4 regions of the Bradyrhizobium sp. B117 genome follow, and region 1 is predicted to be linked to each of the others. Evidence: predicted binding sites of a transcription regulator. Region 1 holds the regulator's gene; each other region holds the start of a gene.

The links. Region 1 encodes PhoB, which activates phosphate uptake and scavenging genes when phosphate is short. Its sites were predicted from a motif close to TGTCATNNANCTGTCAT; they were not measured.
Region 2: AAFG16_RS24810 (glycerophosphodiester phosphodiesterase family protein) is a predicted target of PhoB. The motif match lies at 4,114-4,130, and genes of this name have one in related genera.
Region 3: AAFG16_RS03460 (toxic anion resistance protein) is a predicted target of PhoB. The motif match lies at 5,347-5,363, and genes of this name have one in related genera.
Region 4: AAFG16_RS28240 (RNA degradosome polyphosphate kinase) is a predicted target of PhoB. The motif match lies at 5,504-5,520, and genes of this name have one in related genera.

What each region holds. Positions count from the first base shown of each region.
Region 1 covers NZ_CP152414.1:469,633-477,353, reverse strand. Annotated here, with positions in the region: gene argF (ornithine carbamoyltransferase) at 1-392, opposite strand, end outside; gene AAFG16_RS02240 (aspartate aminotransferase family protein) at 392-1,594, opposite strand; gene AAFG16_RS02235 (GcrA family cell cycle regulator) at 2,050-2,562, shown strand; gene phoB (phosphate regulon transcriptional regulator PhoB) at 2,668-3,375, opposite strand; gene phoU (phosphate signaling complex protein PhoU) at 3,398-4,114, opposite strand; gene pstB (phosphate ABC transporter ATP-binding protein PstB) at 4,126-4,944, opposite strand; partial or broken gene pstA (phosphate ABC transporter permease PstA) at 4,941-5,800, opposite strand; gene pstC (phosphate ABC transporter permease subunit PstC) at 5,802-6,791, opposite strand; gene pstS (phosphate ABC transporter substrate-binding protein PstS) at 6,977-7,721, opposite strand, start outside.
Region 2 covers NZ_CP152414.1:5,052,677-5,060,397, forward strand. Annotated here, with positions in the region: gene AAFG16_RS24790 (NAD(P)H-dependent oxidoreductase) at 98-649, shown strand; gene AAFG16_RS24795 (septum formation initiator family protein) at 830-1,147, shown strand; gene AAFG16_RS24800 (GAF domain-containing protein) at 1,363-2,322, shown strand; gene adh (aldehyde dehydrogenase) at 2,557-4,074, shown strand; gene AAFG16_RS24810 (glycerophosphodiester phosphodiesterase family protein) at 4,249-5,601, shown strand; gene pdhA (pyruvate dehydrogenase (acetyl-transferring) E1 component subunit alpha) at 5,856-6,878, shown strand; gene AAFG16_RS24820 (pyruvate dehydrogenase complex E1 component subunit beta) at 6,909-7,721, shown strand, end outside.
Region 3 covers NZ_CP152414.1:728,629-736,349, forward strand. Annotated here, with positions in the region: gene AAFG16_RS03440 (GntP family permease) at 1-791, shown strand, start outside; gene AAFG16_RS03445 (hypothetical protein) at 801-1,910, opposite strand; gene AAFG16_RS03450 (5-bromo-4-chloroindolyl phosphate hydrolysis family protein) at 1,910-2,566, opposite strand; gene AAFG16_RS03455 (VWA domain-containing protein) at 2,567-4,153, opposite strand; gene AAFG16_RS03460 (toxic anion resistance protein) at 4,219-5,277, opposite strand; partial or broken gene AAFG16_RS03465 (tannase/feruloyl esterase family alpha/beta hydrolase) at 5,590-7,253, shown strand; gene AAFG16_RS03470 (MDR family MFS transporter) at 7,378-7,721, opposite strand, start outside.
Region 4 covers NZ_CP152414.1:5,743,687-5,751,407, reverse strand. Annotated here, with positions in the region: gene AAFG16_RS28255 (TonB-dependent siderophore receptor) at 1-510, shown strand, start outside; gene AAFG16_RS28250 (PepSY-associated TM helix domain-containing protein) at 630-1,667, shown strand; gene ppx (exopolyphosphatase) at 1,722-3,224, opposite strand; gene AAFG16_RS28240 (RNA degradosome polyphosphate kinase) at 3,240-5,429, opposite strand; gene AAFG16_RS28235 (DnaA/Hda family protein) at 5,651-6,328, opposite strand; gene AAFG16_RS28230 (CDP-alcohol phosphatidyltransferase family protein) at 6,422-6,964, opposite strand; gene purM (phosphoribosylformylglycinamidine cyclo-ligase) at 7,121-7,721, shown strand, end outside.

The DNA.
Region 1 (7,721 bases):
CGCCGCGTCAGGCCGTTGATGACGGGCACGGTCGCGTGTTGCGCAAGCTCCAGCAGCGCCTCGTGGTTGAGGATGCGGATCATGATGGCGTCGACATAGCGCGACAGCACGCGCGCGGTGTCGGCGATGGTCTCGCCGCGGCCGAGTTGCATCTCGGCGCCGGTGAGCATGATGGGCTCGCCGCCGAGCTGGCGCATGGCGACGTCGAACGACACGCGGGTGCGGGTCGAGGGACGCTCGAAGATCATCGCCAGCGTCTTGCCTTCGAGCGGCTTCACCGGCTGGTGGGCCTTCTGCTTCGCCTTCATCGCGGAGGATGCGGCGAGCATCCGCTTGAGCTCCGTCAGCGGCAGCTCGTTGATGTCGAGGAAATGCTTGGGTGAACTGGTCATCAGCTTGCCGCCCGCTTGTTGCCGGCAAGCGCCGTGCAGGCGCGCTCGAGCCGCGCGACGCCATCCTCGATCTCGGCTTCGGTGACGACGAGAGGCGGCAGGAAACGCACGACATTGTCGCCGGCGCCGACGGTGAGCAATTTTTCGTTGCGCAGCGCCGCGACGAGATCGGCGGAGGGCACCACGGCCTTGATGCCGATCAGGAGGCCCTCGCCGCGCACTTCGCTGACGACATCGGGATGACGATCGATCACGGAGGCGAGCTTCTGCTTGAGCAGCAGCGACATCTTCTGCACGTGATCGAAGAAGCCGGGCTTGAGCATGACGTCGAGAACGGCGTTCGCAGCCGAGATCGCGAGCGGATTGCCGCCGAAGGTCGAGCCGTGCGAGCCAGGGCCCATGCCGGCCGCCGCCTCCGCGGTCGCGAGGATCGCGCCGATCGGGAAGCCGCCGCCGAGCGCTTTGGCCAGCGACATCACGTCAGGCGTCACGCCGGTGCGCCGGTGAGCGAAGAGATCGCCGGTACGGCCCATGCCGGTCTGCACCTCGTCGAACGCGAGCAGCAGGCCCTTGTCGTCGCAGAGCTGGCGCAACGCCTTGAGGAAGGCGGGCGGCGACGAACGCACGCCGCCCTCGCCCTGGATCGGCTCGATCAGGATGCCGGCGGTCTGCGGGCCGATCGCCTTCTTCACGGCCTCGATGTCGCCATGCGGCACCTGGTCGAAACCGTCCATCGGCGGACCAAAACCTTCGAGATATTTTGCAGCCCCCGTCGCAGCCAGCGTTGCCAGCGTGCGGCCGTGGAAGGCGCCTTCGAAGGTGATGATGCGGTAGCGCTCGGGATGCCCCTTGGAGAAATGATGATGGCGGACCAGCTTGATCACGCCCTCCAGCGCTTCGGCGCCGGAATTGCAGAAGAAAACGAAGTCCGCAAAGCTCTCGCTGCACAGGCGCGCGGCGAGCTTCTCGCCGTCCGGGCTCTGGAACAGGTTCGACATATGCCACAGCTTCGTCGCTTGCTCTTGCAACGCCTTGACGAGCGCGGGATGGGCGTGGCCGAGCGCGTTCACCGCGACGCCCGAGGTGAAATCGAGATAGCGCTCGCCATTGGTCGCGATCAGCCAGCAGCCTTCGCCGCGCTCGAAACCGAGGTCGGCCCTGGCGAAAACGGGAAGCAAATGCGGCGCGGCGCTGTTGGTCATGACGATCACTTGGATGTTGCGGACGGCCTGAATGCGTTGCGCAACGCACCATTGACCGGCCCGGAAAACGAAACGTGCCGCCTTTTAAGGGCGGCACGTGCGACTATCTTATGCCTGGTGAGACGGGTGTCAATGCCGCCCGGAAAGCCCCGGGAAACGCTGAATCCGTAGTCTTGCGGTGCCGATTTTGCGGGATTTTCACCACGGAACATGTGGAAGCGAGTCGGCGGACTCTTGCGCGCGAGTCACGCCATATTGTAGCGTTTGGACTGTCAGATACGACATCTCGTGCAGCAGTTCTGATCCCAAGAGTCCTCATGTACCGGCGTAAACGTTCGGGCGCACCTCGCGTGCCCGGCGAGCCTTAAGGGATTCTGGCGGCACGGGTTTTTCAAGGCTTAGGCATTCGCTGTGAGGCCCCAGGATGGCTGGCCGGCAGCGAGGGAAAGGGTGCAATGACGGTTTTGACCTGGTCCGATGATCGCGTCGAGCAGCTGAAAAAGCTCTGGGAGGCCGGACTTTCGGCCAGCCAGATCGCGGCCGAGCTCGGCAATGTGACCCGCAATGCCGTGATCGGCAAAGTGCACAGGCTCGGCCTGTCCGGCCGCGCCAAGAGCCCCTCATCGGCAGCGCCCCGGCCGCGCAAGGCCCGCCCCGCGCAGCACATGATGCGCGTGAGCCGTCCGATCTCGCGCGGCAATACCGCACTGGCGCAGGCCTTCGAGGTCGAGGTGGAGGCCGAGCCGGTCACCTACGACAACGTGGTGCCGATGAGCCAGCGGCTGTCGCTGCTGGAGCTGAACGAGGCGACCTGCCACTGGCCGGTCGGCGATCCCTCGAGCCCGGATTTCTTCTTCTGCGGCGGCAAGGCGCTCTCCGGCCTGCCCTATTGCGCGCAGCACTCGCGCGTCGCCTACCAGCCGGCGGCGGATCGCCGCCGTGCGCCGGCAAAGCCCGGCACGCGCTGAACACTGCTTCAAACGACATCGTCCCGGCACGCGGCCGGGACGACCCGAGACATATAAAAAGCGCGCCACTTGGCGCGCTTTTATTTTGCACGCTTGCAATCGTACTTACGTCTGCTCCGCCTTCGCGAAGCGGTCGTCGAGCGCGTAGCCGGCACCGCGGACGGTGCGGATCGGGTCCTGCTCGCGGCCAAGATTGAGCAGCTTGCGCAGACGGCCGATATGCACGTCGACGGTGCGCTCGTCGATGTAGATGTCGCGGCCCCAGACGCTGTCCAGCAGCTGCTCGCGCGAGAACACGCGGCCGGGATGCTCGAGGAAGAACTCCAGCAGGCGATATTCGGTCGGGCCGAGATCGATCGGCCGGCCCGAGCGCGCGACGCGGCGCTTGTCGCGGTCGAGCTCGATGTCGCCATAGGCGAGCACGGTGGCGAGCCGCTCCGGGCTTGCGCGACGCAGGAGGCCCTTCACGCGCGCCAGCAGCTCCGGCACCGAGAACGGCTTGACGATGTAATCATCGGCGCCGGTCGCAAGACCCCGCACCCGCTCGCTCTCCTCGCCGCGCGCGGTGAGCATGATGATCGGGAGCTGCTTGGTCTCCGGGCGGGTGCGCAGCCGCCGGCACAGCTCGATGCCGGAGAGGCCCGGCAGCATCCAGTCGAGCACGATCAGGTCGGGGATGTGCTCCTTGAGACGGGTGTCGGCGTCGTCGCCGCGCATCACCGTCTCGACGTCATAGCCGTCGCCTTCGAGGTTGTAGCGAAGCAGCTCGGTGAGAGCTTCCTCGTCTTCAACCACCATAATGCGTGCGCCCATGGTGTCGTCGCTCCTTGACTCTTCAGCTATTCGGGACCGTCGTGGCAAAGGTCGTCATGTCACCCTTCGGCCGCTTGTCGGTGATCGCCTGGCCCTCGATCATGTAGAACACGGTCTCGGCGATGTTGGTGGCATGGTCACCGATGCGCTCGATGTTCTTGGCGCAGAACATCAGGTGGATGCAGAACGAGATGTTGCGCGGATCCTCCATCATGTAGGTGAGGAGCTCGCGGAACAGCGAGGTGCAGATGGCGTCGACTTCCTCGTCGCCCTTCCACACCGCCATCGCCGCCGGCAGGTCGTGCGCGGCGTAGGCGTCCAGCACCGACTTGACCTGCTGCTGCACGAGGTCGGTCATGTGCTCGAGGCCGCGGAACAGCTTCAGCGGATGGAAGTCGGTCTCCAGCGCCGCGACGCGCTTGCCCATGTTCTTGGCGAGGTCGCCGATGCGCTCGAGATCGGTCGCGACGCGCATGGCGCCGACGATCTCGCGCAGGTCCACCGCCATCGGCTGGCGCCGGGCGATGGTGAGAACGGCACGCTCCTCGATCTTCTTCTGGAGTGCGTCGATGTCGGCGTCGGTGGTGACGACGCGCTGGCCGAGAGCGACGTCACGGCGGATCAGCGCGTCGACGGAATCGACGATCATGCGCTCGGCAATGCCGCCCATCTCGGCGACCAGGCGGGTGAGCTCCTGGAGGTCGGTGTCGAAGGCCTTTGCGGTATGTTCAGAACCCATATCCCGTCTCCTCAGCCGAACCGGCCGGTGATGTAATCCTGCGTGCGCCGATCGCTCGGCGACGTGAAGATCTTGCTGGTGTCGTCGAACTCGATCAGCTCCCCGAGATACATGAAGGCGGTCTTGTCGGAGACGCGGGCCGCCTGCTGCATGTTGTGGGTGACGATCGCGATCGTGTAGTTCTCGGAGAGCTCCTGGATCAGCTCCTCGACCTTGGCGGTCGAGATCGGGTCGAGCGCCGAGCAGGGCTCGTCGAACAGGATCACCTCGGGCCGCACCGCAACGGTGCGGGCGATGCAGAGGCGCTGCTGCTGGCCGCCGGAGAGCGACAGGCCGGACGCGTTGAGCTTGTCCTTGACCTCGTTCCAGAGCGCGCCGCCGCGCAGCGCCTTCTCCACGCGGTCGTCCATCTCGGATTTCGAGATCTTCTCATAGAGACGGATGCCGAACGCGATGTTCTCGTAGATCGTCATCGGGAACGGCGTCGGCTTCTGGAACACCATGCCGACGCGGGCGCGCAGCAGGTTGAGGTCCAGCTTGGGGTCGAGGATGTTGGTCTGGTCGAGCATCAGCTGACCGGTGACGCGCTGGCCCGGATAGAGGTCGTACATCCGGTTGAAGATGCGCAGCAGGGTCGACTTGCCGCAGCCCGACGGGCCGATGAACGCCGTGACGCGGTTGGTGCCGAGCGTCAGGTTGATGTTCTTCAGCGCGTGGTGCTCGCCGTAATAGAAGTTGAGGTTGCGCACCGTCACCTTGGCCGGAGCTTCGGGCAGCGGCTGCGAGCCGTGCTGAACGGGCGTACTGACGGTAACTGACATATCGCTCATTTTGCGGTCCTCTCGGCGCTCAGGATGCGCGCGCCAATGTTCAGGGCAAGCACGGTCAACGTGATCAGCAGGGCGCCGCTCCAGGCGAGTTGCTTCCAGTAGGCATAGGGGCTCTGCACGAAGTTGTTGATGGTCACGGGCAGGTTGGCCATCGTCTTGTTCAGGCTCAGGCTGAAGAACTGGTTCGACAGCGCGGTGAAGAGCAGCGGCGCGGTCTCGCCGGCGACGCGGGCGGTGGCCAGCATCACGCCGGTGATGAGGCCCGAGCGCGCGGCGCGATAGGCGATGCGCTTGATCACCAGCGAGCGCGGCAGGCCGAGCGCGGCAGGCCGAGCGCGGAGGCCGCCTCGCGCAATGCGTTCGGCACCAGGAGCAGCATGTCCTCGGTCGTGCGCAGCACCACCGGGATGACGATCACCGCGAGCGCGAGGCAGCCCGCGATCGCCGAGAAGCCGCGCATCGGCACCACCACCGCGCCGTAGATGAACAGGCCGATGATGATCGAGGGCGCCGACAGCAGGATGTCGTTGATGAAACGGATCACCGAGGTCAGCTTGTCGTTGCGGCCGTACTCGGCGAGATAGGTGCCGGCGAACAGGCCGAGCGGCGCGCCGATGCCGACGCCGAGCACCGTCATGATCACCGAGCCGACGATGGCGTTGAGCAGGCCGCCCTCGGTCGAGCCGGGCGGCGGGGTGTTTTCGGTGAAGACCTGAAAGTTGAGCCCGCTCAGGCCGTTGTAGAACAGCGTCAGCAGGATCAGCGCGAGCCAGGTGACGCCGAAGGCGGCGGCGGCAATGCAGAGCGCGCGGATGACGATGTCCATGCGGCGGCGGCGTGCGTAAATCGGGTTCATGTTACTTTCCCGCCTTCTTTTCGAGACGCAGCAGCATCAGGCGCGCGGCCGCGAGCACGAAGAACGTCAGCACGAACAGCAGCAGGCCGAGCAGGATCAGGCCGGACTGGTGCAGGCCGTCGCTTTCGGCGAACTCGGATGCGATCGCCGCCGAGATCGTGGTGCCCGGGGCGAAGATCGACGAGGAGATGCGGAACGAGTTGCCGATGATGAAGGTCACCGCCATGGTCTCGCCGAGCGCGCGGCCGAGCGCCAGCATGACGCCGCCGATGACGCCGACCCGGGTGTAGGGGATCACGACGCTGCGGACGACCTCCCAGGTGGTGCAGCCGACGCCGTAGGCGGCTTCCTTCAACACCGGCGGCACCGTCTTGAACACGTCGACCGAGATCGAGGTGATGAAGGGGAGCACCATGATGGCGAGGATCAGCGAGGCGTTGAACAGGCTGAGATAGGACGGGGGACCTGCGAAGATCGCGCCGAGCACGGGGATGCCGTCGAAGATCTTGATCATGAACGGCTGGAAGGTGTTGGCCAGGAACGGGCCCAGCACGAAGAAGCCCCACATGCCGTAGATGATCGAGGGGATGCCGGCGAGCAACTCGATCGCCATGCCGATCGGGCGGCGCGCCCATTGCGGGCAGAGCTCGGTGAGGAAGATGGCGATGCCGAGTCCGACCGGAATGGCGATCAGCATCGCGATGAACGAGGTGACGAGCGTGCCGTAGATCGGGCCGAGCGCGCCGAGCACGGGCGGATCTGCCGACGGCGCCCAGCGCTGCGTCCACAGGAACGAGAGGCCGTATTCCTTCATCGCCGGGAAGGCACCGACGATCAGCGAAACGATGATGCCGCCGAGGATCAGCAGCACGGAGATCGCGCTGAGGCGCGTGATCCAGTAGAAGGTGAGGTCACCGAGCTTGAACGCGCTCAACGCCTTGGCGCGATCATACGGTCCGGCGGCATCAACTACATTGCTCTCGACAGCCATCTCTGCCACGCCGATCCCCTGCACTGACTATACGTTTTTTTAGGTCTATACGTCTTTTTAGATCACCATCTCGTGCCCCCGGATGGTTCGCCATTGCGGCGCCAGCCCGGAGAACGATCGTTCGCGAGAGCTCCGGACCGGCGGCGCGGCTTTCGAAGCCGCGCCGCCTTCCGGAACAGGAGAGCTTAGCTCTTGATGTCAGCCGACCAGGTCTTCTCGATCAGCTTCACGACGCTCTCGGGCATCGGGATGTAGTCGAGCTCCTCGGCCGCCTTGGCGCCGTTCTTGAACGCCCAGGTGAAGAACTTGATGGCTTCCTTCGACGCCGCCTTATCAGCCGGCTCCTTGTGCATCAGGATGAAGGTCGCCGCGGTGATCGGCCAGGACTTGTCGCCGGGCTGGTCGGTCAGGATGACATAGTAGCCGGGAGCCTTGGCCCAGTCGGCGTTCGAAGCGGCCGCCTGGAAGGCTTCGACGGTCGGCTGAACCGTCTTGCCGGACTTGTTGACGAGGCCGGTGTAGGTCAGCTTGTTCTGCTTGGCATAGGCGTACTCGACATAGCCGATCGAGTTCTTGGTCTGGCTGATGTTGCCCGACACACCTTCGTTGCCCTTGGCGCCGACGCCGACCGGCCACTCGACCGCGGTGCCCTCACCGACCTTGCTCTTCCAGTCCGCGCTGGCCTTGGAGAGATAGTTGGTGAAGTTGAAGGTGGTGCCCGAGCCGTCCGAGCGGCGGACCACGGTGATCGCGTCCGACGGCAGCTTCACGTTCGGATTGAGCTTCTTGATCGCGGCGTCGTCCCACTTGGTGATCTTGCCGAGATAGATGCTGGCGAGGGTCTCGCCGTCGAACACCAGCTCGCCGGCCTTGACGCCCTCGATGTTGACGACGGGGACGATTGCGCCCATCACCATCGGCCACTGGACG
Region 2 (7,721 bases), 4.6 Mb from region 1:
CGTTTCCAAACCGGACCGGTTCATGCACTTGCATCCACCGACCCGGAACGCTTAAGTGCCGCCCCGGCACTCCCGCTCAAGCCCTCAAGGACAACCCATGGCCTACAACATCGTCGTCATCGCCGGCAGCCTGCGCAAGGACAGTTTCTCGCTGAAGATCGCCAACGCGTTGGCGAAACTCGCGCCTGCCTCGCTCAAGCTCGAGGTCGTCACCCTCGGGGGCATCTCGTTCTTCAACCAGGACCTCGAGGGCGCGCCGCCGGCCGACTGGCTGGCCTTCCGCGACAAGCTCCAGAAGTCGGACGGCGTCATCTTCGTGACCCCCGAATACAACCGCGCCATCCCGGGCGTCCTCAAGAACGCCATCGACGTTGCCTCGCGCCCGTATGGCAAGAGCTCATTCAACGGCAAGCCGGTCGGCATCGTCTCGAACTCGCCGGGCCCGCTCGGTGGCGTCAGCGCGGCCAAGACGCTCCAGAACATCCTGCCGGGCATTGCCGGCCCGATCATGCAGCAGCCTGAGATCTATCTGAACGCGGTCGGCGACGCCTTCGATGCTGAGGGCAACCTGACCAAGGACTCGCTGAAGGGCGTGCTCCAGGCCTATATCGACGCCTTTGCCGCACACGTGGCCAAGCACCACGGCTGAGGCTTTCGCGCCGAAGCTTGCTCCACTCTCCGTGATGGCCGGGCTTGAACCCGGCCATCCACGTCTTGGCCTCCAACGACGAAGAACGTGGATGCCCGGGACCAAGCCTGGGCATGACGACGAGAGATACGGGCAGGGCGCACTAACACTCCCTTAACCAAGCTGCCCCATCTTCCCAGCATGGTCTCCCGCGCGCGCCTGAAATCGATCCTGACCGGCCTTGCCCTCTATGCGATGGCGGCCGCGATCGTCGGCTATTTCGGCGTCAACGCCTACACTGGCAAGTACGGCCTCAACGCCCGTCAGGAGCTCGACCAGGAGATCATCGCGCTGACGAGCGAGCTCGCGCAGCTCAAGCGCGAGCGCGCCAGGAGCGAGCAGCGCGTCTCGCTGCTGCGCACCGACAAGATCGATCCCGACATGCTCGACGAGCGGGCGCGCTTCCAGCTCGACTATGTCAATCCGCACGATCTCGTTCGGATGATCCCGGCCAAGTAGCGTTTTCCGCGCCATTCGAAACCGGTATCGAACGCCGAAGCCGAAATCCGGCACGCGTCGATCAATTCTACCGAAAGTCGCAAGCGTGGAACCGGACTGCCGCTTGACGGCCGTGCCGGTGCGGGCTCATGGCTTCCCACGCTGTCGGCCTGAGTTGACGCAGATCAACCGGGTCGAGCCGCCACAGCCTAGACTGCCACCCGGAGGAAACAGTGATGAATGGGCTAATGTCCCGGCATCACGCGGCCCGTGTCGAGGCCGCCATTGCGTCAGGCCAGGCCGCGCGCTCTGCGCTCGTGGCCTCATGGTGCCGTTCGTCCCGCTTGCATCATCTCGATCCCGCCGGCCGCAATTCGCCGGTGCGGCTCAGCGACGCAGAACTGCGGCAGGCGCGTGAGCGCATCGCGCCGCTGCTTGCCGCCGCGCAAGGCGCCATGGACCGGCTCTATCAGGCGGTCGGCGCTGCCGGCTGCTGCGTGCTGCTCGCCGATGGCGAGGGCGTGCCGGTCGACCGCCGCGGCACGCCGGCGGACGACGTTACGTTTCAGTCCTGGGGCTTGTGGACCGGCGCGCTCTGGAGCGAGGAGCATGAGGGCACCAACGGCATCGGCACCTGCGTCGTCGAGCAGCGGCCGCTGACGATCGACCGCGACCAGCATTTCTTCACCCGCAACACGCTTCTGAGCTGCACCGCGGTTCCGATCTACGACCATGAAGCAGCTTTCGCGGGCGTGCTCGACGTCTCCTCCTGCCGCACCGACCGCACCGATGCGTTCTCCAGCCTGATCGCGCTGGCGGCCGGCGAGGCGGCAAAGCGCATCGAGGCCGACTTGTTCCGCCGGGCTTTCCCTCATGCCCGCATCGTGCTGACGCAAGGTCCGGACGGGCAGTCGATCGGCCTCGTCGCGGTCGATGCAGACGATCTCGTGATCGGAGCGACCCGCACCGCCCGCGCGGGACTCGGGATCGCGCCGGGCAGGGCGATGCACCCGGTGCCCGCGGCCGATCTGCTCGGCGGCGATGCTGCGCATGATCACCTCGCCGGCGGCCAGCGCGCAGTGTTGCAGCGCGCGCTGCTGCGCGCCGGCGGCAATGTCTCGGCCGCCGCAAAAGCCCTCGGCGTCAGCCGCGCCACGCTGCACCGCAAGCTCAAGCGGTTCGAGATCAAGCACTGAGCTTCAGCCGTCATTGCGAGCCACCGGGTCCGCGCGAAGCGCGGCCCCGGTGGCTCGCAATGACGAAGTGGAGGCCGCAAACGTCCCATCTCCCCCGCGTCTGTCGCAGAACTGCGACACTCCGGCCCGGCCATCGCTGCCGCCCGGGCTGACAGAAATCACCTCCCGCGAGATCGTTGGCGCAAGTCGTGAACACACGGCGGATCGCGCAAACATCAACATCGGGAGTGAGCAATGAACAAGGTGGAATTCCTCGGCGTCACCCAAAGCCCCTTCGCCGAACGCTACGACAATTTCATCGGCGGCAAGTTCACAGCGCCCATCACCGGCAAGTATTTCGACAATGCCTCGCCGGTGAACGGCCAGATCGTCTGCAAGATCGCGCGCTCCGATGCGCAGGACGTCGAGGCCGCGCTCGATGCGGCCCATGCCGCCAAGGCCGCGTGGGGACGCACCAGTGTCGCCGAGCGCGCCGCGATCCTGAACAAGATCGCCGACCGCATGGAGGAGAATCTCGAGTGCCTTGCGGTCGCCGAGACCTGGGACAACGGCAAGCCAATCCGCGAGACCCGCGCCGCCGATCTGCCGCTGGCGATCGACCACTTCCGCTACTTCGCCGGCGTCGTCCGCGCGCAGGAAGGCTCGATTGGCGAGATCGACCACGACACCATCGCCTATCATTTCCACGAGCCGCTCGGCGTGGTCGGCCAGATCATCCCCTGGAACTTCCCGCTGCTGATGGCGTGCTGGAAGCTCGCACCGGCGCTCGCCGCCGGCAATTGCGTGGTGCTCAAGCCCGCCGAGCAGACGCCGGCCTCGATCATGGTCTGGGCCGAGATCATCGGCGACCTGCTGCCGCCAGGCGTGCTCAACATCGTCAATGGTTTTGGCCTCGAGGCCGGCAAGCCGCTCGCCTCCAGCCCGCGCATCGCCAAGATCGCCTTTACCGGTGAGACCACGACCGGCCGGCTGATCATGCAATATGCCAGCCAGAACCTGATCCCCGTGACGCTGGAGCTCGGCGGCAAATCGCCGAACATCTTCTTCAGCGACGTCACCGCCGAGGACGACGACTTCTTCGACAAGGCGATCGAAGGCTTCGTCATGTTCGCCCTGAACCAGGGCGAGGTCTGCACCTGTCCGAGCCGCGCGCTGGTCCATGCCGACATCTACGACCGCTTCATGGAGCGGGCGCTCAAGCGCGTCGCCGCGATCAAGCAGGGTGATCCGCGCGCCGCCGACACCATGATCGGCGCGCAGGCCTCCAGCGAGCAGCTCGCAAAAATCCTCTCCTATATCGACATCGGCAAGCAGGAGGGTGCCAAGGTGCTCGCGGGCGGCGGACGCGCCGAGCTCGCCGGTGATCTCTCGGGCGGCTTCTACGTCCAGCCGACGGTGTTCGAAGGCAACAACAAGATGCGCATCTTCCAGGAGGAGATCTTCGGCCCCGTGGTCTCGGTCACGACCTTCAAGACCGACGACGAGGCGCTGGCGATCGCCAACGACACGCTCTATGGCCTCGGGGCCGGCGTCTGGAGCCGCGATGCCAACCGCTGCTACCGCTTCGGAAGGGCGATCCAGGCCGGCCGGGTCTGGACCAACTGCTACCATGCCTATCCCGCGCATGCGGCCTTCGGCGGCTACAAGCAGTCGGGCGTCGGCCGCGAGACCCACAAGATGATGCTCGATCACTATCAGCAGACCAAGAACCTCCTGGTCAGCTATAGCCCGAAGAAGCTCGGCTTCTTCTGATCGAAGATGTGATCGGGCGGAAGAGAGCGCCCGCTCCATCGTCATCCATCTGTCAGAGTCTTGGGACAAGACGGGCAGCGCCGCGCCTATCCGGGTTCGGCGCTGCTGGCGTTCGAGGCAATGCCAGGCAAAGACGGAGGCTTGGCGATGCGAAACGGTCGTTCACGACGGACAATGTATGTTGGAGCGCTGCTGTTCGGCGCGGCGTTGCTCTCGCTGTCGACAGCCTTCGCACAGACCGGCCCGGCTCCGGCTGGCGCCAAGCAGATTCCGACCCTCGATGGCAAGCCGCCGCTGATCCTCGGGCATCGCGGACTGCCGGGGCTGGTGGCCGAAGAGACCGAGGCATCGTACGAGCTTGCGGCAGCGCTCGGCACTGATGCGCTCGAAGAGGATCTGCACCTGACCAAGGACTGCGTCCTCGTGGTGCGCCATAACCCCTGGCTCAGCGACAACACCAATGTGGCCGAGGTCGCCAAGACCAACGCGACTGTTGCGGCCCGCAAGCGCACGGTGCCCGGCGTGCGCGTGAAGGCGCCTGCTTCCCCGACCGCGCCTGCTGACTATCTGACCGATCTCACCGATCCCGCGGATCTCAAATCGGTGCTGAAGTCGCTGATCGTGGATGGCGAGGACCACACCAACGACTGGTCGATCACCGACTTCACCATGGCCGAGCTGAAGGAATGGATCGCCGGAACCACCTATGATGCCGCCAACGAACGGCCAAAGATCTTCAACGGAAAATTCCCGGTCATCAGCTTCCAGGACGTCATCGACATCGCCAAGGCCAAAAGCAATGCGACGGGGCGTCCCATCCTGGTCTATCCCGAGACCAAGAACCCGACCTGGAACAATGCCCAGGCGATAGCAAACGGCTGCGGCGCGCCCGGCAGCCGTCCGCTCGAAGATGCCCTGATCAAGATCATCAAGGACAATGGACTGAACACCAAGGACGCGCCCATCCTGGTCCAGAGCTTCGAGCCGGGTAGCCTGAAATACATGCGCAGCCATGGCCTCGAGACGCGGCAGGTCCAGCTCATCGACGGCAACGGCATCGACTTCAAGACCGGCAAGGTGCTGCTCAACAACATCACGAGCTCGCGTCCGTTCGACTGGACGATTGCGGGTGATGCGCGCCTCTACGATGCGATGCTGACCCCGGAGGGCCTTGCCGAGATCAAGACCTATGCCGACGGCATCGGTCCGTGGAAGGCCTATATCGTTCCGCTCATGATCGCGCCGTGGAAGGACAGCAACGCCGACGGCACACCCTACAAGGGATCGACCCCGGAGGCATCGACGCAGGAGCCGACCAGCCTCGTTGCCGACGCGCACAAACTCGGCCTGTTCGTGCACGTCTTCACATTCCGGAACGAGAAGAAATATCTCGCCGCCGATTATCGCGGTGATCCCGGTCTCGAATATCTCAAATTTTTCCGTCTCGGTGTGGACGGAGTTTTCACCGATTTCACGCACACTGGCGTTGCCGCTCGCGCAGCCTATCTGCGCGAGCTCGGCTGGTAGGGCTGCCGTACGAATCGGACACGCGACGAGCCTTCGGCCCTGGGACGAGCGTGTCCGGTTTGGTTGCCTTGGGCTGCCTGCTGCTGCGCGTCGGCGGGGAGCTAATGTTGCCCAATCCACGCCAAAGGTTTTGCAAAGTTTCGGCCACGTTGCAGTGCGGCATAATGAAAATCGTGCTATTCCGTTGCGGTGCTTTCCAACCGCGTTTGACTTGGGTTAGAGAGGGCTGAAGTTTTCTCTGACCCGGAATTCCCATGGCCGCACCCAAGAAAGCCGCCGCAGGCGCTGCACAGGACAAGACCGACGGCGGTTCGCCCCCGGAATTCACCAGGGAACAGGAGCTCAAGGCGCTCCGCGACATGCTCCTGATCCGGCGGTTCGAGGAAAAGGCCGGCCAGCTCTACGGCATGGGCGCGATCGGCGGCTTCTGCCATCTCTATATCGGCCAGGAGGCCGTGGTGGTCGGGATGCAGATGGCCCTGAAAGAGGGCGATCAGGTCATCACCGGCTATCGCGACCACGGCCATATGCTTGCCACCGGCATGGACGCCAATGGCGTCATGGCCGAGCTCACGGGGCGCCGCGGCGGCTATTCCAAGGGCAAGGGCGGCTCCATGCACATGTTCAGCAAGGAGAAGCACTTCTACGGCGGTCACGGCATCGTCGGCGCCCAGGTCTCGCTCGGCACGGGCCTCGCCTTCGCCAATCACTATCGCGGCAACGACAGCGTCAGCGTCACCTATTTCGGCGACGGTGCGGCCAACCAGGGCCAGGTCTATGAGAGCTTCAACATGGCGGAGCTCTGGAAGCTGCCGGTGATCTACGTCATCGAGAACAACCGCTACGCCATGGGCACCGCGGTCTCGCGCGCCTCTGCCCAGCAGGACTTCTCCAAGCGCGGCGCGTCCTTCAACATTCCCGGCAAGCAGGTCGACGGCATGGACGTTCGCGCCGTGAAGGCTGCGGGCGACGAGGCGGCGGCCTGGTGCCGCGCCGGCAAGGGCCCCTTCATCCTGGAGATGCAGACCTACCGCTACCGCGGCCACTCGATGTCCGACCCTGCAAAATATCGCACGCGCGAGGAGGTCGAGAAGGTTCGCCACGACCAGGACCCGATCGAGCAGGTGCGCAACCGCCTGCTTGCCGCCAAGGTCAGCGAAGCCGATCTCAAGGCGATCGACGCCGAGGTGCGCGACATCGTCAACGCGTCCGCCGACTTTGCCCAGCATGATCCCGAGCCGGATGCCGCCGAGCTCTGGACCGACGTTTACCGCTAAAACGCGCGCAAGCTTTCTTTTGGAGTCGATATGCCAATTCAAGTGCTGATGCCCGCGTTGTCGCCCACGATGGAAAAGGGCAACCTTGCCAAGTGGCTGAAGAAAGAGGGCGAGCAGATCAAGTCTGGCGACGTGATCGCCGAGATCGAGACCGACAAGGCGACGATGGAGGTCGAGGCGACCGACGAGGGCACGCTCGGCAAGATCCTGATCCCGGAAGGGACCGCCGACGTCGCGGTGAACACGCCGATCGCGACCATTTTGGCGGACGGCGAGAGCGCCGCCGATCTTGCCAAAGCGCCTGCGCCGGCGGCGAAGGCTGCGGAGTCCGCGCCGCCCGCCGCTGCCAAGGCCGAAGCGCCCGCGCCGAAGGCTGCACCGGCGCCGCAGGCGGTCGCCGAGCCTGATCCGGAAGTGCCCGCCGGCACCGAGATGGTGACGCAAACCATCCGCGAAGCCTTACGCGATGCCATGGCCGAAGAGATGCGCCGCGACGCCGACGTCTTCGTTATGGGCGAAGAGGTTGCCGAATATCAGGGCGCCTACAAAGTCACGCAAGGATTGCTCCAGGAATTCGGCGCCAAGCGCGTCATCGACACGCCGATCACCGAGCACGGCTTTGCCGGCGTTGGCGTCGGTGCCGCCATGACCGGTCTGAAGCCGATCGTCGAGTTCATGACGTTCAACTTCGCCATGCAGGCGATCGACCAGATCATCAACTCCGCGGCCAAGACGCTCTACATGTCAGGCGGCCAGATGGGCTGCTCGATCGTGTTCCGTGGGCCCAATGGTGCGGCAGCCCGCGTCGCCGCCCAGCACAGCCAGGATTATTCGTCCTGGTAC
Region 3 (7,721 bases), 260 kb from region 1:
CGGCCGCCGACGAACTCGTGCGCGAGCGCGCGACGACGGCGCGCGAGTTCGACCCGGCAGAGTTGAGGCGCGGGCAACGCAGCAGCGGACCGTCGCCAGTGATGAGCGCGATCCTGCCATTGGTCGTCGTCGTCGCAGTCAATCTCGTGATGTCGCTCGTCGTGCTGCCGCGGCTCGATGTCTACTATCTCGCCGAGCAGCGCTTTGGCGCGACGTCGCTCGCCGCGGTCGCGGGCGTGTGGTCGGTCGCGGTCGCGCTGGCCGCGGCCATTGCCACGACGATCGCGCTGAACTGGGCGCGCCTACCGGCATTGCGGCAGACCATGGATGCCGGGGCCAATGCCTCGGTGCTGCCGGCATTCAGCGTCGCCAGCCTCGTTGGATTCGGCGCGGTGGTGGCCGCGCTGCCGGCCTTCACCATCGTGCGCGACTGGGTGCTTGCGATCGAAGGTGGTCCGCTGGTCTCGCTTGCGGTCGCGACCAACATCCTTGCCGCACTGACCGGATCGGCGTCAGGCGGCCTCACCATCGCCCTCGACGCGCTCGGCCCGACCTATGTCGAGCTCGCCGCGCGCAGCGGTATCGACCTTGCGCTGATGCATCGTGTGGCCGTGATCGGCTCGGGTACCCTCGATATCCTGCCGCACAATGGTGCGGTGGTCAGCCTGCTAGCGATCTGCGGCCTGACGCATCGCGACAGCTATTTCGACATCGTGATGGTCGGCATCGTGACGTCGCTCGTGGCGCTGGTGGCCGTGATTGCACTCGGCAGCGCAGCTGGATCGTTCTGAACGAACTGCCTACGCCGCCAGCCGGTCGAGCAGGGCCAGCATGACCGGCGCGTCGGGCATCGGCAGCACGGCGTCGATCCGCTCCAGCAGGCGCGATTGCAACAGCGCGTTGCGCGCCTTGCCGATGGTGCCGAGCGGACCGCGAAAACCGTGGTCCTCCCAGGCCATTTCAAGCAGGCTCTCGCTCGTCAGCGCCTCGATCAGGTCGTCGGCCTGGCGCTCGATGCTGATCAGCGGATGGGCCGAGAACACGGTGGGCTGCGGATAGAGGATGACGGGCTTGGCCGGTGCATTGGCCTCGAGTCGCTTCCAGCGCTCCGCATCCTGGAGCACCCATTCGACCAGCTGGTTCTCGTAGCCGACGATCAGCGGCTGCGCGCCGGCGCCGCCCGCGACATAGTCATCGAACAATTTGCCCGATGATGGCGGCTTGAAGCCCATGCGGCGGAACACGGTGGCGACATCGCCGTCGATCCGGCTCAGCGTCTCAGGCATCACCACGTCGCCGGACAACAGGCTCGCGGCAAGGCCGGCGAACATGAAGCCGGAATTGGACTTGTTCGGATCGGTGCAGACCACGCGGGCGCGGCCGAACAGATCGGCGACGCCGATCGCCGACCAGTTCTCGCCGGCGATGATGGCCTTGAGCAGCTTCGACAAGTCCACCGTGTAGCGCGGTCCGCCGGCGGGCTGAGCGATGCCGCCCTTCACCAGGCCGTCGGCGATGCGATCCCAGGAATAGAGCACGATCGGCGAGTTGAAGATCACCTGATCGCGCGAGATTTTCACGCCGGACGAACGCGCCACCTCGACCAGCACGGACGACGACGGCCACAAAAATTGCGGCTTCTGGTCGAGCAGCGCACGCTCGCGCACCATTTCCACCGAGCCGGCGCGGCGGCCGTCGAGGACGAGGCCGAAGCGCCGCTCCAGCGTATTCTTGACGCGGGCATTGGCAAGAAAACCTTCCTTCTCGCCGCCGGCAAAGCCGAACAGCCGCTTGGCTTCGCCGAAGCGGCCGGCGATTTCAGGGTGCTCGCGCAGATAGACATAGCCGCCGGTCGCCGCCGCGCTCGCAGCGACGAGGCCGATGCCGAAGGCGCGGCGCGAGATAGCCATCAGGACGTTCCTCTCTTGGTCTCGGCGGGAGCGGCCGGTGGCGTCGGGCCGATGTCCTCGTCGAGCGAGCTTTTGAGCAGTTTCAGCTCGATATCAAGCTTGTCGAGGTCGGCGTCCCTGAGATTGGCCGCATAGCGGGTGAAGGCGCCGTCGAGCCGTTCGATCATGTCGCCGGTGGCGGTGAGGCGTGCGGTGTCGGGCACCGCGCTCTTCTCCAGCGAACGGTAGGCCTCTGCGATCTCGGCGGCACGCGGCAGATAGTAGGTCAGGAACCGGCGCACGCGGTCGAGCCGCAAGGGATCGCTCTCGATCGCCGCAAAAATGTCGCGTGCGATCTGCACGAGATGACGGATGCGATCGGCGACCGCGCGGGTGCGGATTTCGGATGCGGTGTATTCCATCCGCTCGGCGAGCGGCTCCGCTTCGGCGAGGAGCTCGTTGGCAAACTCGATCTTGCCGCGCGCCACCCCGCTGGCTTCCAGAGCGGCGAATCGATTTCGTGGCGCCAGCGCCGCGACGATGCCGCCGCCGGCGACCGCGCTGATCGCGAGCGCGATCAGGAACGGCATGCCGAGCCCGATCGCGAGCGACGGCAACAGCGCTGCGGCTGTCACCCCACCCGCGATCCAGCCAAGCCCGGACGGCATTGTGGCCATTCAGTTGTATCCTCGTACGGCGCGGAACGCGTCGGTGAGACTCTTGCTGCCGTCGAACACGCGGCCTCCGGTCAGCTTTGCCAGATTGTCGAGCTGGGCCCGGTCGACCTCGGAGCCGAACGTCACGCCGAACACCGGCACGCGATGACCATCCGCGCGCCAGGCCGACTCGAAGGTCGACATATAGCCCTGACTTTTGCCGTCGGTCATGATGACGATGGCCGGCAGATGCTGGCCGTCGGCGAGCCGCGGCTTCATCAGGGCGAGCGCCTGCGCGGCACAGGTGTAGAAGTCCGTGCCGCCGCCGGCGCGCAGTTCGAGCGCACGGGCGAGCAGGCCGGTCTGCTCGTTCTCGTCGCCGGTGGCCCGCGCCGTCCAGAGGATGTGATCGCTGAACGGCAGCACCAGGATCTCGTCCGATTTGGTCCACTGCACCAGCACCTCGCGGGTGCGCGCGGGCGTGAGCAGGAAGCGCATGGCATCGAGCAATTGGGCCTCGCCCGGACCCTGCATGCTGCCGGAGACGTCGAGGCAGAGCGCGGTGAGCGAGGGCCGGCGCAGCGCTTCCTGGTAGATCAGGAGCGCCTTCTGGATCACGGCCGGCTCGGGCGGACGGATCACGGTCACGGGGCGCGACGGATCGAGGTTCGTCTTCGGATCCGCTGCAAGCGGCGTGGCGCGGCCGATCTCGACGCGCCGGCCGGTCTTGGCGATCTTGCCTTGCGTATCGCCATTGAGCAGGAACGCCTGGAGGTCGGTGAAGAAGCTCTCGACCTCCTTGCCGCGGCCGCGGTCGACGAAGCCGAGCGGCGAATCGGCGACCGCCACGCCGTCGGCGGGATAGATCGCATAGAGCGGCTCGTGATTGTCGGCGACCAGCTTGTCGTTGGTCTCCTTGATGACGGTCTCGTAGTTCCAGATCGCCTGGTAATGCGCGCCGCTGCGCTCGCCGTCGCGGTAGAGGTCGGCGAGCCAGCCGCTGGAGCCGGCACTGCGCTCGACGCCCTTCAGGAGGCCGCGCGCCGTCGCCAGCACCTCGGGCTTGTCGAGATCGCCGGCCTCGATCAGGTCGGGCTTGCCAATGCCGGCCGCGAGCATCGCGAGATAGGCGGCGGCTCCGGAATTCGACTGCGTCGCCGACGTCATCAGGAATTTCAGCTTGCCGCCCTCGACCGCGCCGAGGATGTCCTTGGCGATCACCTTGGCGCCGATCCAGCCGAGCTCCTGCGCCTTGGAGCGACGCACGCCGAGGATGACCGGCATCTGCACGATCGACTTGACCATCTTCACGCGCCGCGTGGTGTCGAACATGTCGATCCAGATCGAGGCGGCCGGCCACACGGCATCAGTTCCGGGATCGCCGGCCTTCAGCGCAAGCGCGATGTCGAGCGATCCCTGATAGCGCATGGTGCAGGTCGCGTTGCGCGACTTGCAGAACTCCTGCACCAGCGGCTCGAGGATGTCGTTCTCCGAGCCCGAGAGGATGGTGAATTGCGGCCCCGGGCCGCCGCAGCCCGACAGCAGTGCGGCCATCAACGGCACGGCGAGCAACGCCAACGGACGCCGCAGGAAACCGAAAGTCCTCATGCGCGAGCCTTCATGCAGCAGCCCTCATGCAGATGCTTCATGGAGAAACCATTACAACGCACGCATCAAGGCGCAGCCTTCGCGATCGCGGTCTTCAGTTCGTCCGTCAGCTGCGACATCCGCTGCTCGATCTCGGCGCGCTTGGTGCGGCCCTGCTCCTGCACGGTGAGCACGCCGGAGATGGTGTCGATCAGGTCGCGGTTGGTCTTCTCCAGGGTCTGGATGTCGACGATGCCGCGCTGCGACTGCTTCTCGATCTCGATCGCCTGGGTCTTCATCATCTCGGAAGCCTGGCGCATCATCTCGTTGGTCGCGTCGGTGACCGTCTTCTGCAGCTCCAGCGCTGACTTCTGCCGGTTGAGGCCGAGCAGCAGGATCATCTTCTGCTTCCACACCGGGATCGTCAGCTCGGTCGTCGCCTGCAAATTCTCGATCAGCGTCTCGTCGCCGGACTGGACGATGCGGATCTGCGGCAGCTGCTGGATGCCGATCTGGCGCGCCTGCTGGAGATAGAACACGCGCTTCTCGAGCCGGTCGAGCGCCTGGAGCGCATCCTGATAGGTCTGTGCGGCGAGCATGGCGTCACTGCCGGCGCCTTGCGCCTTCGCGTTCCGCTCCATCTCGATGAGCTTGCCGCCGCGGAATTCCTCGGTGAACGCCTTGCCGGCGGCGATGTGCATGTCGAGCTGGCCGAGCGCGCCCCTTGTCTGCTCGTAGAGATCGTCGAGCAGGGCAATGTCGCGGCGCAGGACCTCCTTGTTACGGTCGAGCTCGACGCAGACGCGGTCGACCTGCGAGGCGACGTCGTTGAACTGTTCGGTGAAGCGGCGCAGCCGCGCCTCCGCAGACGAGAACAGGCGGGTGAGGAAACCCTCGTCCTTGAGGTCGGCCGGATCGAGCCCGCGCGCCTTGCCGAGGATGTCGGTCAGCAGCTTGCCGGTGGCGCCGAGCTCGCGGTTCTGGGTCTGGGCGAGGATGCGGTCGGCGAACTCGACCACCGAGCGCTGGGCGCGCTCGCCGAACGTGACGAGGCGCGAGCGATCCGAAATGTCGATCTCGGACTTGATGCGTGCGACGGCGGACGCATCGGTCGGTAGCGCCGGGACATTGATCGTTTCGCTCACCACTCGCTCCTTGGTTCGTGCCGCAGCCAGGATCGCGACCTGCCGCTTGGGCAGGAAAGCCCGGCTCGTCTGACAGATTGATGACAGCCCTGTGGACTTAGTCGGTGCACAGGCTGTCCGAGTCCGGGGGTGGGGCAAAATTTCACATTGGCATCAATTCGTTAGCGCGGCGGCGTACGCGCTCCGGTGCGCAAGCCGCGATCTTCCTTGGCGCGATTGGTGCGGGCTGTGGCAATTGACGGGCGGCGGTCAGTTGCATTGAATTGGTCGGCCGATCGGCTGAACGATATCAAGACAGTGGGGATGGAAACGATGGCGCGCAAGATTGCGAAGCTGTGTGCGTGGCTCGCCGGTGCTGCGGCCGCGATGGGTGCAAGCGCCGGCTCGGCGGCGACGCTGGCGGAGGATGCTGACACGGTCTGCAAAGGGCTCATCGCCGGGGCCGATGCCGCGAAGATCGATTCCGCGACATTGCTGGCGCCGTCGCAGCTCACTGTTGCCGAGCGCGGACGACGCCGTCGGGGCGCATCACGCCGGCCAATCCCGCTTTCTGCAAGGTGCTCGGCCATATCGATCCGGTCGATCCCAAGGCACCGCCGATCAAATTCCAGGTCAATCTCCCGGTCGAATGGAACGGCCGCTCGCTGCAATATGGTGGCGGCGGCGGTTTCAACGGCGTGCTGATCACGGGCCTCACCCTGCCGCCGGCCTATCCTTTCGACAAGCCGTCGCCGCTGGCGCGCGGCTTCGTCACCTACGGCACCGATTCCGGCCACGAATCCAAGCCGGGCGAGCCGCCGCAGCTGTTCGCGCTGAATGACGAAGCCTTCGAGAATTTCGCGCACCGCGCCTACAAGAAGGTGCGCGACGCCGCCGTCGCGCTGATGCAGCGTGCCTACGGCAAGAAGCCGGACAAGATGTATTTCATGGGCTCGTCCGAAGGCGGCCGCGAAGGCCTCACCATGGCGCAGCGCTACCCCGATGATTTCGACGGCATCTTTTCGCGTGTGCCCGTCATCAACTGGGTCGGCTTGCAGCATGCCGGCACGCGCTCAGGACTTGCGACCATGGGCGAGGGCTGGATTAATCCTGCACAGGTCAAGCTCGTCGCCGATGCGGTGCGGACGGCTTGCGACAAGGCCGATGGCGCTGGCAATGCGCTCGTGCGGGATCCCGTCGCCTGCAAGGCCGCCTTCAAGGTCGAGGCGCTGCGCTGTGAGGCCGGCAAGACAGGCGATCAATGCCTCACCGAGCCGCAGGTCAAGGCGGTGCACACGCTGCATGGGACCTACAAATTCCCGTTCGCGCTGGCCAACGAGCTCGACGATTATCCGGGTTGGGGGATCTCGGGCGAGGACACGCCTGCCATCGGGCCGACCGGCGGCTGGACCGCGTGGTGGCTCGGCACCGCGCCGCCGGCACAGCCGCCTGCGCCCAACAACGGCATCGCCTGGATCTACGGCGCCGGCGGCATGCAATATGTGTTCGCGCGCGATCCCAAGCTCGACGTCGCGACCTACAAGGTGGAGGACCACAAGGCGCGGCTGCTCGAGGTCTCCAGCCTGATGGACTCGACCGACCCGGATCTAAGCCGCTTTCGCGCGCGCGGCGGCCGGCTGATCATGCTCGAGCACATGGCCGACTACGCGCAGAGCCCCTATGCCGGCATCCGCTATTTCGAGAGCGTCGAGCGCAAGCTCGGCAAGGCCGAGACGGCCGAGTTCGCGCGGCTCTACACCGCGCCCGGCGTCGACCATGTCGGTTCCGGCGCGCCGGCCAATATCGACATGTTGAGCGTGCTGGTCGATTGGGTCGAAAAGGGCAAGGTGCCGGGCGATCTGGAGGTCAGCGAGCAGAAGGTCGAGGCACCGTTATTTGCCGTGCTGCGCGCACTGCCGTTGTGCCGCTGGCCGGCCTGGCCGCAGTACAGGAGCGGCCCGGTGGGCGAGGCTGCGAGCTTCAGCTGCGCGCCGTAGGGCACCGACCGTGCCACACCGTCATGGCCGGGCTTGTCCCGGCCATCCACGCATTGCCGCGCGGCGCGAAGAACGTGGATGCCCGGGCCAAGCCCGGGCATGACGACCTGTTGTGGTGGCGAGATTAATGCGCGCCCCCGCCGCCCGCCGCCTTCACCCGCCGCGTCAGAAGCACCGCGATCGCGGCCAGCACCAGCACGACGCCGATGACGGCAAACGTGTCGGAATAGCCCATCACCAGCGCCTGGCGCTTGACGGTCTTGCCGAGCGCGATGATGGCCTGCTCGCGCGCGGCGTTGGGGTCGGGCACGCCGTGCGCGATGAAGTAATTGGTCATCTGCGCGATGCGGTCACGGACTTCCTCGCGGCCGAGCGTGACGGAATGGCCGATGATGTTGGAGTGGAACTGCTCGCGCTTGGTGACGATGGTGGCGAGCACCGCGGTGCCGATGGCGCCGCCGAGGTTGC
Region 4 (7,721 bases), 4.8 Mb from region 1:
GAGATCACCAAGCCATCGGGACAGCTGGGCGTCGACAGGGTCTTCCGCGCCGACGCCGAGCAGCGCAATCGCGGCCTGGAATTGACCGTGTTCGGAGAGCTGCAGCCGGGCATTCGCGTTCTTGGCGGCGTGACGCTGATCGACCCCGAACTGACGAAGACGAGCGCGCCAGTCAATCTTGGCAAGACGCCGATCGGTGTGCCTCAGGTGCAAGCGAACCTGTCTGCTGAATGGGATACGCCGTTCGCGCCTGGTCTGACGCTGGTCGCAAACACCGTCTATACCGGATACCAGTATCTCGATGCGGCGAATACGCAGGTCGTTCCGGCCTGGACGAGGCTCGATCTGGGGGCTCGCTACAGCACGCGTATCAACGACCGGCCGGTGACGTTCCGGGCCCTGGTCCAGAACGTGTTCGACACCAACTACTGGGCCGGCGTTGCGAGCTTCTCCGCAGTGTCGCAGGGCAATCCGCGAACCCTGCTGTTGTCGATGTCGACCGATTTCTGAGCCGGCTCGGCTTGACGCGTACAATGACGATGTTGCGGGGCCGGAACCTCGCCGGACGCGCGCGGCGGGGGCTTCTGTGGACTCATCGGTGGCTCGGACTGGCCGGCGGCATCGTCGTCGTGCTGATCGGCCTCACGGGAAGCTTCGTCGTCTTCTATCGCGAAATCGACGCCGCTCTGAACCCGGCGCTTTACACGCCCGCGACCCCCGAACAAAGCGTTGTGTTGAGCGAGGTGATCCGCGCTGCCGCGGCGGCGGATGCCGCGCCGATTTCCACGATCCTCGTTCCGGATCGGACCTGGCCGGTATGGATCGTCATACATGCGCACGAAACCCAGAGAGGTCATTATCCAAATCGTTGGACGACCATGGTCGATCCATCAAACGGGAAGGTGCTGGGGCGGCGTGACTATATCAACGCGTTCGCGCTCAAGGTCTATCGTCTCCACTATACGCTGCTGCTCTACGAGTGGTGGGGCAGGGAATTGGTCGGCGTGGCCGGATTCATGCTGCTGGGCTTGACGGCGTCGGGCTTATTCCTGTGGTGGCCGAAGCCGGGTCGGTTCTGGCGATCGATATCGGTCCGCAGGGACGTGTCGCTGCTGCGATTTGTCTTCGACGTTCATGGCGCTGCCGGCTTTTGGGCGCTGTTCGTGCTCCTGGGACTCTCGGTCACCGGCATCGGCCTCGTTTTTCCGGACGTGGTGCGTCCCATCGTCGGCGTTCTGTCGCAGCCGACGCCTGATCACTCGCCACGGATCGCAGCGCCACCTTCCGCCGGGACACCGCTGCTCTCTCCCGATGCGATCATGCGACGCGCACAGGAGGCCAAGCCGGGCATGGCGGTCGCCATGCTGTCCCCGCCGAGCGAAGCGCGCAACACGTGGCGCGTGCAGTTCCGCCCGGAGGGAGCTGATCCCGCCGTGCGGACACGAGGGGCGATCTGGCTCGATCCATGGAGTGGCGCGGTGGTGCACGATCGCACGTTCGATGCCATGTCGCTGGGCGACCGCTATGTGGCCGAACAGCTCTGGCTCCACAATGGCGCGACGTTTGGACTCGCGGGGCGCCTGCTGGTTTTCGCAGCCGGATTCGCGCCTCTCGCGCTGTTCGTCAGCGGCTTGATCATGTGGCTCAAACGACGTTCCGGGAGATGAGGACCGGCTAAATTGGATGTGAGCTTTTGAGGCCCCACATCGCGCTTTAGTCCGTCACCGCCGCACAATCGAGCCGTTGCGGCCGATCAGGCGGGCGAGCTGGCGGAAGCGGCTGCCGACGCGGTCGGCGACGAGGTCGACGAGCCGGTGCTCGAACACCAGCATCAGGTTGCGGCCCTGGCTGCGGAAATGCGTGGCCGGCAGCACGCCGGGCCGGGCCGCGGAGATCAGATGGGCGACGCGGAACGCCGCGCCGAGCAGGCGGGCGCGTTCGAGCTGGGCCGGCGTGAGCAGCTCCTGCATGGTGGCCGGAGGCTGGTTCTCTTCGCTGAGGCCCGCATAGCGATAGAACACGGACAGGCCGACGAAGGCGCGCTCGGTGTGGGTGACGGCGCCGAAATTGGCGTTGACGACGAGGCTGAGCGTCTGCTCGCCGCGATGGTCCGGATGCACCCGCCAGCCGATGTCGGAGAGCAGGCACGCGGTGTGGCGCAGGCGGCGGTCCTCCGGCGTCTCGCGCAGCTTCACCACCCGCACCAGGATATCGGTCCAGGCGATCAGCTCGCGGGCATGCTTCGCCGAACGTGACAGCAGCTGGTTCAGCTCCTCGGCCGCGCAGATCAGCCCGTCCTTGTTGCGCTCGGTTTCCGTCAGCTTCTCGTGCAACAGGCCCTCGCGCACGCCGAAGGTCGAGAACACGATGGTCTTGGGCTTTGCAACGCGGATGATGTGCTCGAGCACCAGCGCCGCATAGGTGAGGAGCGGACGGCGAGCGTCGGCAACGACCTCGATGTCGGCGAGCATGCCGGTGGCGGCAAGGCGGCGCAGACGGCGCGAGAAGTCGAGCGCTTCAGCCGCGGGAATCGAATAGCCGTGCATCACCTGAAGCGGATAGCCGCTCTGGATGATGTGGATGCGCGCGAGCGCGCGCCAGGTGCCGCCGACGGCGTAGAAGGTGCGGCCGCGGCCGGCGGTGAGCTGCGGCACATCGTCGATCTCCTCGCGCACGATCCGGTCGGCGCGCTTGAGCGATTTGTGCGCGAGGTCCTGGAGCGCGAGACCGCCGAGCGGCAGTGTCACGCCGCTGCGCACGCTGTTCCGGCGCACGTCGATCAGTTCGAGCGAGCCGCCGCCGAGATCGCCGACGATGCCGTCGGGATGATGGATGCCCGAGATCACGCCGAGCGCCGACAGCCGCGCCTCGCGCGGGCCGGACAGGATCTCGATCTTCACCGCGCAGATGCGTTCGGCTTTCGCGATGAAGTCGGGGCCGTTGGAGGCGTCGCGGCAGGCCGCGGTCGCGATCGCGAACACGCGGCCGACCTGCATCACCCGGCAGAGAGCGCGGAACCGCTTCAGCGAGGTCAGCGCCTTGTCGACGGCGTCGGGCGCGAGCAGGCCGGTGCTCTGCACCTCGCGCCCGAGGCCGCACAGCGTCTTCTCGTTGAAGATCGGGAGGAGGCTCCGCGTCAGCCCCTCGTAGACGACGAGACGGACCGAGTTGGAGCCGATGTCGATGACCGCGACGCTCGAGCCGCGCTTGCGCGGCCGCTTCACGTCGACGGTCCCGGATCAGGACTGATGACGTTCATTACGGCGCGTGAGGCGGCGCGGCGAGGATTCCTTGAGCGACTTTCCACGGCCAGACAGACTCGGATTTGTCATGAAGTAGTTGTGCACGTTGAAAGGCTCCTCGCCCTTCGCGGCCTTCATACGCGTTGAGGACCCGTCCGGCAACAACTGCCAGCTTTGCTCATTGTCCTTCAGGTTGGCGACCATGATCTGTTCGAGAACCTGCTGATGCACCGTGGGATTTTGCAGCGGACACAGCACCTCGACGCGGCGGTCGAGGTTGCGCGGCATCATGTCGGCGGACGAGATATACACAGCAGCTTTGGCGCTCGGCAGGCCCTGGCCCATGCCGAAGCAGTAGATTCGGCCGTGTTCCAGGAAGCGTCCGATGATCGACTTGACGCGGATGTTCTCGGACAGGCCGGGGATGCCGGGCCTGAGGCAGCAGATGCCGCGCACCACGAGCTCGACCTGCACGCCGGCCTGTGACGCCTCATAGAGCGCGTCGATGATGTCGGGGTCGACCAGCGCATTCATCTTCATCCAGACCGCGCCGGGACGGCCGTGCTGGGCATGCGCGGTCTCGCCCTGGATGTGCTCGATGATGCGCTTGCGCAAGGTCAGCGGCGATACCGCCATCTTCTCCAGATCGCTCGGCGCGGCATAGCCGGTGATGAAGTTGAACACGCGCGCGGCGTCACGGCCGATGGTCGGATCGGAGGTGAAGTAGGAGAGGTCGGTGTAAATACGCGCGGTGACCGGATGGTAGTTGCCGGTGCCGGTGTGGACGTAGGTGGTGAGGCTGCCGCCCTCGCGGCGGACCACCATCGAGAGTTTTGCGTGCGTCTTCAATTCGAGGAAGCCGTAGACGACCTGCACGCCAGCGCGCTCGAGGTCGCGCGCCCAGCGGATGTTGGCTTCCTCGTCGAACCGCGCCTTCAATTCGATCAGCGCGGTGACGGACTTGCCGGCTTCGGCGGCCTCGGCAAGCGCGCGCACGATCGGCGAATTGTTGGAGGTGCGGTACAGCGTCTGCTTGATCGCGACGACGTCAGGATCGCGCGCGGCCTGCTGCAGGAACTGCACGACGACATCGAAAGATTCGTAAGGGTGGTGGACGATGAGGTCTTTCTGGCGGATCGCCGCGAAGATGTCGCCGCCATGCTCGCGTACGCGCTCGGGATGGCGCGGCACGTAAGGGGTGAATTCGAGGTCGGGCCGGTCGAGGCGGGTGAGCTGCGAGAGCTCGTTCATGGCGAGCACGCCGTCGACGAGGAACACCTCGTCATCGGCAGCCGACAGCGCGTGCTGCACGAAGCTGCGCAGCTCCTCGGGCATCTTGGCGTCGATCTCGAGCCGGATCACCGATCCGCGGCGGCGGCGCTTCAGCGCGGTCTCGAACAGGCGGACGAGGTCTTCGGCCTCTTCCTCGATTTCGAGCTCGGAGTCGCGGATGATGCGGAAGGCGCCCTGGCCGTGCAGATTGTAGCCGGGGAACAGGCGGTTGATGAACAGGCCGGTCGCCTGCTCCAGCGAGATCAGCCGCATCTTGCCCTCGGCCGGCAGCCGGATGAAGCGGTCGATCTTGCCGGGCATGCGGATCAGCGCGTTCATCTGCTTGCCGTCGGCCTCGCGCGTCAGCTGGAGCGCGATGGTGAAGCCGAGGCTCGGAATGAACGGGAAGGGGTGGGCCGGGTCGATCGCGAGCGGCGTCAACAGCGGGAACACGTTGTTGAGGAAGTAGTCCTCGATCCAGGTCCGTTCCGCCTTGGTGACGTCCTTGCCGTCGACCAGCACGATTCCGACATCGGCCAGCGTGCCGCGCAGGTCGCGCCAGATCGCCTGCTGGTCGGAGGCGAGCCGGGAGACGGTGCGGTTGATCAGCGCGAGCTGTTCGGACGGCGTCAGGCCGTCAGGAGCGCGTTCGGCAATGCCCTCGCGCACCTGGGCCTTGATGCCGGCGACGCGGACCATGAAGAACTCGTCGAGGTTATTCGCCGATATCGACAGGAATCGCACCCGCTCCAGCACGGGGTGGCTGGGATTGACCGATTCCTCCAGGACGCGGCGGTTGAAATGCAGCCAGGACAGCTCGCGATTGATGAACCGCTCGGGGCTGGTGGCGATCGCCGGCAGGCCGTCGACCTCGGATGCTTTTTCTTTAATTTCAACGGCTTGCGCTGATTCCATGAGAAGTCGGTCCATCCAGTTCGCCCTACCTTGCGACTTATGCGCAAAAACCGGCGGGAGCATGTGTTAGTGCGATGACGTTTCGATGACATTGATGTTCCGCCGCCGCGCCGCGTCAAGCGGCCAAGGGTGGGTGGGCGGCCAAGGGCGGCCAAGGGCGGCCAAGGGCGGCCAAGGGCGGCCAAGGGCGGTCAAGGGCGGTCAAGGGCGGCCGGCGGTCCTCAGGCGTCCCGCAGCAGCTCGGCGGCCAGCGCCCTTGTGACGGGACGGCCGAGCCGCAGGGCCTCGCTGTCGAGCAGCTCTACGGCCTGCCGGGCGGCGGCCGAGGACCGCTCCAGACGAGTGGCGAGATAGCCGACCACGCTCTCGTCCACGGTGAGCTGGCGATCGGCGCAGAATTTGACGAGCAGGCCGCGGAAGAGCTGGTCGTCGGGAGGGAACAGCGAGATGACGGGAACGGCGCGCAGGCGCGAGCGCAGGTCGCGCAGCTCGATCTCGAGCGATGCCGGCACCTCGCGTCCGGTGATTAGGACGTAGGCGCCGTCCTCGCGGGCGAGGTTCATCAGATGGAAGAGGGCGCGCTCGTCAAACTCCCCGGCCTTGAGATCCTCGACCACCAGCGCGCCGGTGGCGAGCGCGCCCGGGACGCCCGCGGCGGTCAGCGCATTGGCCGTGGTCGAGCGGGCGCCTGATACCTCGGCCCAGATCGCGGCGAGGTGGCTCTTGCCGCTGCCTTCGGGACCTGCCAGCCACATGATCCGGTTTGACCATTCCGGCCAGCTGTCGATCAAGGCGAGACCGGCGGCATTCGCAGGGCCTTCGAGGAAATTGTCCCGGCTAAGGCTCTCCGCATGCGGAAGCGAAAACGCCAATTGTCGGGGATGAACGCGGCCTGCCACGCTTGCTTTGCTCCATGCCGGCGCGCCGGCTGTGTTTGACGAGATTCGACTTCATCGGGTGGGAGTTGGCCTTTTGCGGGGCCGTCTCCCAACTCACTTGGCCTCGATCGTGCTCATGTGCCGCAGCCACTCGACGAGGTAGAGCGACACCGAGGAGAGCGTGAAGACCGTGACGAGGCCCATCAGGACGATGTCATAGGGCGCCGGCTTGAAGCCGAAGGCAAGGGCGGCCAGCACCAGGGCTGCGTAGGAGACCTGGGCCGCTGTGTTTAGCTTGGATACTTTCGACGGCTTCATCTCGACGGGCTTGTCGAACAGCCAGGATACGATCACGGCCGCGACGATCATGATGTCGCGCGACACCACCAGGATCACGATCCAGCGCGGGATGTCGCCCCAGATGCCGAGCGCGAGGTAGATCGACACCAGCAGCGCCTTGTCGGCGAGCGGGTCGAGCAGGGCACCGAGCTCGCTCGTCATGTTGAAGCGCTTGGCCAGGAAGCCGTCGACGGCGTCGCTGATGCCGGCAATCAGGAAGACGGCGAATGCCACCTCCATTTGGCTCGACACGATGGCCCAGACGATGATCGGGACCAGCATGATGCGGCCCAGGGTAATGATGTTCGGAATACTCACGCGGCGCTTCCCGGCACCCGGTCTGACCTCGAATCCGGCCCCCAGGGAGGCTGAACCGGTTGATATCTCTACATAGTATAGGGCGGGGCGCTACGCTTGCCATTGCGCGTCCCCGGAATTCGACGTAACCAGCCGCAAACCCACTGGAAATCGGGCATGACCGACCGCAAAAACGGCCTCACTTACGCCGATTCAGGCGTCGATATCGACGCGGGCAACCGCTTGGTCGACCTGATCAAGCCGATGGTGCGCGCCACCGCGCGGCCCGGCGCCGACGCCGAGATCGGCGGCTTCGGCGGCCTGTTCGACCTCAAGGCGGCCGGTTTCAAGGACCCGGTCCTGGTCGCCGCCACCGACGGCGTCGGAACCAAGGTCAAGATCGCGATCGAGACCGGCCTGCATGGCGGCATCGGCATCGACCTCGTCGCCATGAGCGTCAACGACCTCGTGGTGCAGGGCGCCGAGCCCCTGTTCTTCCTCGACTATTTCGCCTGCGGCAAGCTCGATCCGGAGGCCACGGCCTCGATCGTCGCCGGTGTCGCCGAAGGCTGCCGGGAGTCCGGCTGCGCCCTGATCGGCGGTGAGACCGCCGAGATGCCCGGCCTCTACAAGGACGGCGATTACGACCTCGGCGGCTTTGCCGTCGGCGCCGCCGAGCGCGGCACGCTGCTGCCGCGCAAGGACATTACGGCGGGGGACGCGGTGATTGGCCTTGCCTCGTCGGGCGTGCACTCCAACGGCTTTTCGCTGGTGCGCA